Regions from separate parts of the Varunaivibrio sulfuroxidans genome, predicted to be linked through region 1. Evidence: predicted binding sites of a transcription regulator. Region 1 holds the regulator's gene; the other holds the start of a gene.

What was found. Region 1 encodes PhoB, which activates phosphate uptake and scavenging genes when phosphate is short. Its sites were predicted from a motif close to TNTCATAAAACTGTCA; they were not measured.
Region 2: the regulator PhoB is predicted to act here: its motif matches at 1,446-1,461, upstream of rsxA (electron transport complex subunit RsxA).

Annotation. Positions count from the first base shown of each region.
Region 1 is NZ_CP119676.1:2,689,472-2,692,683, reverse strand. Features, by position in the region: gene P3M64_RS12565 (TetR/AcrR family transcriptional regulator) at 294-983, shown strand; gene phoB (phosphate regulon transcriptional regulator PhoB) at 1,022-1,720, opposite strand; gene phoU (phosphate signaling complex protein PhoU) at 1,737-2,450, opposite strand; gene P3M64_RS12550 (ATP-binding protein) at 3,135-3,212, opposite strand, start outside.
Region 2 is NZ_CP119676.1:1,470,886-1,474,097, forward strand. Features, by position in the region: gene nifL (nitrogen fixation negative regulator NifL) at 1-1,257, opposite strand, end outside; gene rsxA (electron transport complex subunit RsxA) at 1,615-2,193, shown strand; gene P3M64_RS06940 (RnfABCDGE type electron transport complex subunit B) at 2,214-2,747, shown strand; gene rsxC (electron transport complex subunit RsxC) at 2,773-3,212, shown strand, end outside.

The sequences.
Region 1 (3,212 bases):
CCACTAGTGGTTTGCGTTTAACATTTGAGTCCGATACCCTTGGACGCAAATGTGTGAAAAAATCAAACCGCAACGAAAAGAGAGATCGCGGTCGGCCCAATCGTTTGCGAGGGCGAAACGTCGGCCCGATCCAGTAGGCCTGGGCAAGGAAGAAACGATCTGCGCCGAGACAAGGGGTTGATTTTTTCCTCCCCCGTGAAATGATGGCCCCATGAAATGATGGATCGAAAGTCCGTACGAGAAAGACGCTCCGCTGCGGTCAATGGGTTAAAAACAATAGGGCGCAGGAGACCATGCACGCACAAAGCGGTCAACAGCGGCGGGAGCCTTCCCCGGAACCTCGCCCCCCGACAAAAAGAACCCGGCTTTCCCGCGAAGAAAGAGAAAAACAAATCATCGACGGCGCCATACGGTTTTTTGCCGAAGTCGGTTTCGAGGGAAAAACTCGGGATCTGGCGAAACGGCTAGGCATTACCCAGCCGCTTTTGTATCGCTACTTCGACAGCAAGGAGACCTTGATCGAGCGGGTTTACCAGGAGCTTTTCATCGCCCGCTGGGACCCCAAATGGGAAACCCTCATTCGTCAGCGCAAGCGCACCTTGGAAGATCGTCTAATCACCTTTTACAAGGAATATTACCGCGCCACTTTCAATTACGAATGGGTGCGCATTCTCGTCTTCGCCGGGTTAAAGGGCGTCGATATCAATGGACGATACATCGAAATCGTCCGCGATAAGTGGATTCTTCCCGTTTGCGAGGAACTGCGCCTGTTCGCCGGACTTCCTCCCGCCTGCGAAATTCCGATTACCGACGAGGAAATGGAAATCGGCTGGGAACTGCACGGCAGTTTTTTCTACATGGCGGTGCGCAAATGGGTCTACACCATGGCGGTGCCCGGAGATGTCGAGCCGATCATCGAACGGATGATCCGCCTGTTCCTGAACGGCGCCCGCGACACCTTGCGCACCCAAATCGAAACTTGACGGCACTGCGACGTGAACGCCGCCCCTCGTCGAGGCCCCTACCCGGCGCCGTGCTCGCTGTCGATGGCGTAACCCGCCCCGCGAACGGTGCGGATGATGTCCGTGTCGTCGTTTTCATTAAGCGCCTTGCGCAAACGGCGAATGTGGACATCGACGGTACGCGCCTCGACATAAATATCGCGCCCCCACGCCATGTCGAGCAGGGATTCGCGGGAAAACACCCGGCCCGGCCGTTCCATCAAGATACGTAATAGACGAAATTCGGTTGGTCCCAGATGAACGGCGCGACCGTCTCGGGTCACCTTATGGGCGGCAAGGTCCATGGTGATGCCGCCATAGGAAATGTGCTCCTCGTCCAACCCCGGACGGGTGCGGCGCATCACCGCGCGGACCCGGGCGATCAACTCGCCGGGCGAAAACGGTTTCACCAGGTAATCGTCCGCCCCACTGTCCAGACCGCGCACCCGGTCTGATTCCTCGCCGCGCGCGGTCAGCATGATGACCGGCAGACGCTTGGTCTGGGTACGTTCGCGCAGACGGCGGCAGACCTCGATCCCGGACAATTCCGGCATCATCCAATCGAGCAGAACCAGATCCGGGCCTTCTTCCTCGACCACCAGCAAGGCTTCCTCGCCATTAACCGCCGTAACCACTCGATAACCCTCACTTTCGAGGTTGTAACGCAGAACCTCGACCTGGGCCGGTTCATCCTCGGCAATCAAAATCAGGGGCGTCATCGTTTTCGAACCTTTCCTACCGCGGATTTACCACCGTTGCGCTCGCCTCATCCTTTTTCGTTCGCTCGGTGGGGAACTTCGTTCCCGTGGACATGAAATGGACCTGTTCGGCGATCGACGTGACGTGATCGCCGATCCGTTCCACGTTCTTGGCGATAAAGAGGAGGTGGGTGCACGGCGTGATATTGCGGGCATCTTCCATCATGTAGGTCAGAAGCTCGCGGAAAAGACTGGTGTGATGCTGATCGACCTCTTCGTCGCGATTGCGCACATCCGTCGCCTTGGCGTCGTCACCGTTGGCGTAGGCGTCGAGGACGTTTTTGATCATGTCCTGCACCAACGCCGACATCCGCACGATGGACGCGGCGACACCGCTAATCGGATGAGAATGGGACAACGTAATCGTCCGCTTGGCGATATTCTTGGTGTAATCGCCGATCCGTTCCAAATTGCTGGCGATCTTAAGCGCCGCGGTGACCGAACGCAAATCGTCGGCAACCGGATTGCGCAGCGCCAAAATGCGGATCGTGACCTCGTCGATGGCCTGTTCCAGATTGTCGATTTGCCGGTCGTCGCGAACGACTTGTTCCGCCAATTCGCTGTCGCGGCGCTTCAAGGCGTCAACCGCCCGGGCCAGCTGAATTTCCGCAAATCCCCCCATTTCGGCGATCAAATTGTTGATGTGGGAGAGTTCCTCGTCAAACGACTTGACGATATGTTCGCCTTCCATTGTTTTTCTCCTTGGCCGCCGGACGTTCGAAGCGGCCTACCATACGGGCCGGTGTTCGTTCGCCGGAGGCGGTGTCAAAATAAGTTCCATCGTTCTGCGCCGCCCTTGAAAAGCACAGTACACGTCACCGCACATTCATAAGCAAGCCCCGACATGCCCGCAAAAGACTCCGGGAACGACAATGCCGGCGCGCACGTTGCGCCAAATGGGTGACAATGACAATGAGATAAGTATCGCGGAGTTCGCCGATAAATTCTTCCTTTTTCGCGATCGCCTCACCCGCTAATACCCCGACAAGTGACGCCGCGATCGCCCGGGCGGACCTTCCCGGCGATCGGTTGAACCCGGACGGAAACCGTCCTGTCGACACAAACGAAAAGAACCACAGGCCCTCAACAACGATGGAACGAATGTTTCGCCCTAAAAAACGGCAACCGTGGAGCTGAAGATCGAGAAACACCCGATTGCCTTCTCCACGGCGATCCGCGCATCGCACCCCCGGCGTGACGTACATCCGGCCTCCGCAGGGGCGCATTGCGGAATTCATAAAATTCATGTGTCTTCAAAAAGGCCGGCGCGAACCGCCTCCTTATCTCGACACGCAAACCCTAGGCGTCCCCGGGGTCTATTTTATGTCAAAGAAATTACACTTTTATGACGCCCTTGGGGCGTCGGTCGAGGCGGCTATGGCGTCTTGAATTCGGGCAGTTGAACGGTAAACGTCGCGCCCTCGCCGGGGGCGCTTTCGATCGTCAATTTGCC
Region 2 (3,212 bases), 1.2 Mb from region 1:
GGCCGGACGCCAATCGACGGAGATCCCCTCCTTGATGATGGTTTCGATCGATACGTCGAGCACATCGCGAATGATCTCGTTGAGGTTGACCGGCATTTCCGGCTCGTCCTCGATATCCGGCATCGCCGCCTTCAGGCGCGCCAGCGCGTCGCGCCCGGCCCCCAGAACATCGCCCAAGGTCGCCAACACGCCGGCGTCGGCGCCGCCCTGCCGCTCCAACATATTGGCCGCCGCCGCCATGACGTTGAGCGGACCTTGAAACTGATATATCGCGCCGGACAAAATCTCACGGACGCTTTCCGCGGTCTGACGTTCGGCCATCAACGCCCGCACCGCGCCGGTGCGCACCTGCTCGTACTGGCGGCGCTGGGCGGTAATATCGCTTAACACCAGCAACAATCCGGTGTCGGCGGAGGCGAGGAAGTACGACTCCGCCTTTTCATCCAACGCGCCGACCCACGAGGCGGAACACGAAAACCATCGTGGCTCGCACCCTTCGGGGGCGATATGCACCTCGACCCCACCGACATCGCCGCCCTTGATCAGATCGCCCAACGCGTTCAAGATCAGCGGCGCGGGGGCGACGTCGCCGCAGTCGCGCTGCAGATTGCGGTAGGCGGCATTGGCGAAGGCGACTTCGAACGCGCCGTCGAGCAGGACGACGACGACCGGCGCATGGGCCAGCGCCGATTCGATCAACGCCCCCTGGTTACGCACCTTGCGCGACAGACTATGCATCTCGCTGACATCGCGGTGCATGCCTAAATAATGGCTAATCGCGCCGTCCTCGCGCCTAACCGGAACCACGGTGAGTTCCGCCAAGTAACGCCCGCCGTCCTTGCGCTTGTTGACTAGGCGCCCCGTCCAGGTTCGCCCCTCGGTGATCGTGGACCACAAGTCCCGGTACACCGTTTGCGGGGTCGCTTTATAGGACAGGATCGATTCGTTTTTACCCATCACATCGGCCAGGGCATAGCCGCTGACGTTCACGAACGCCGGATTGACGTACAGGATATTGGCGTGGGCGTCGGTAACGGAAATCGCCGTCGGCACGTTTTCAACGACGCGGCGAAAAACCTCAAGGGGGACGTCTCCGCCGATATCGCGGTTAATATCCCCCAACAACGCCAAAACCGCGGCGGGCGTCCCTTCCGGCGGCGCATCCAACAGGCGCGACAACTGCACCGTCGCGCTGCCCGGCGTCGTTCCCCCCGGCTGCGCCCTGCTCTGCGCTTCGGCGCCTTTCCCGTCAGCCACAACATCACCTCTTCGAACGGACCCGATCATCGGGGCGTCGCACATGCTCCGGGTTGATTCGCCCCATGAAAACAATGCAAGGGTCATGCCGAAAGCCGCCAAGAGTTCCCCGCCATCTCCCGCCACGCGATGGACGCCTTCTTTTCGTTGTGAGATTCACGACAGCCTTTCACGCCCCCTATGTCCCGTGTCGGCTTTACGACATGGAACCTTGTGGTGAAAAATTGGGCAATTCCGCGCAATCGCGCACCGCGGGCGACGTTGGTACGGTTGATGCATCCATGCAAGGTGATCCGTGCATCTCCCCACGCCTCATCCCGGGAAGAGCGAGCGGATGAAGTTAAGGAGTATTCCGCGATGGCCGACTATATTTTACTGCTCATCGGCGCAACCCTCGTCAACAATGTGGTCCTGGTGCGTTTTTTGGGATTATGCCCGTTCATGGGCGTGTCCAACAAGGTCGATGCCGCCATCGGCATGGGACTGGCGACGACGTTCGTTCTCACGCTGGCCGCCGTCGCAGGATGGGCGATCGAGCATTTTATCCTGGTTCCGCTGGGGGTCGGTTATCTGCGCATCATGTCCTTTATCCTGGTCATCGCCGCAGTGGTGCAGTTCACCGAAATGGTCATCCGCAAAATATCGCCGGCGCTGTACCAAGTGTTGGGCATTTTCCTGCCCCTGATCACCACCAACTGCGCGGTCCTCGGGGTCGCCCTGATCAACGTGCAGCAAAAAAATAGCTTCATCGAAAGCCTGCTGTTCGGTTTCGGATCCTCCTTGGGATTCACCCTGGTGATGGCCGTCTTTGCCGGCATGCGCGAACGGATGGCCCTGGCCGATATTCCCGAGGCCTTTTCCGGGGCTCCGATCAGCTTCATCACCGCGGGGTTGCTCTCGCTTGCGTTCATGGGCTTTTCCGGTTTGGCGTCGTAAATCACTTAGAGGAGGAAAGGATGCTCAACGCCGTATTCAGTTTGACCGCAATGGGACTGACCTTGGGTTTTCTTCTTGGGTTGGCGGCGAAGTATTTGCGCGTCGAAGGCAACCCCCTGGGCGAGGAAATCGAAAAAATGATGCCCGGCTCGCAATGCGGCCAGTGCGGTTTTCCCGGTTGCTCTCCCGCCGCCCAGGCCCTGGCCGAGGGTAAGGTCGATGTGACGTTGTGCCCCCCCGGCGGACGCACCCTGGCGGCCCAATTGGCGGAGAAATTAGGCGTCGTTCTGGACCTGTCGTCAGTCGAGGATCAGGTTCCGCAAATCGCTTTCGTCAACGAGGATTTATGCATCGGATGCACCAAATGTTTCAAGAAATGCCCGACCGACGCCCTAATGGGGGCCTCGCGGCAAATTCACATCGTCATCCAAGAGGCCTGCACCGGTTGCGGCAAGTGCGTCGATATTTGCCCTACCGAATGCCTGCGCCTGCGCCCCGTTCCCCAGACCATGCAGACCTGGTATTGGCCCAAACCCCTTGAGAGGGCGGCATGACCGACACACACGAGGATAGCACATTATGGGCATAGTCTGGACACGGGGACGGTGGTTCCGTATTCGCGGCGGCGTCCACCCCGAAGACCATAAAAACCTCAGCGCCGAAAAGCCGATCGCGACGTTGCCCATGCCCGATCGGCTCTACATCCCCCTGCAACAGCATATCGGCGCCCCCGCCGAAGCCGTCGTAAAAATCGGCGACCGCGTTAAGAAAGGTCAACTTCTCGGTCGCGCCCAGGGTCGGGTGTCGGCCCCCGTGCACGCCCCGACGTCGGGCGAAATCGTCGCCATCGGACGCCACCCGGCGCCCCACCCATCGGGCCTGCCGATCCGCACGATCACTCTTGCCGCCGACGGTCGGGACGAATGGGGCTCCTTGCCCCCGCCCCTCGATCCCCGCCGCGCCAACCCCGAGGACATCGCCCGGCGGGTCGGCGATTGCGGCATCGTCGGCATGGGTGG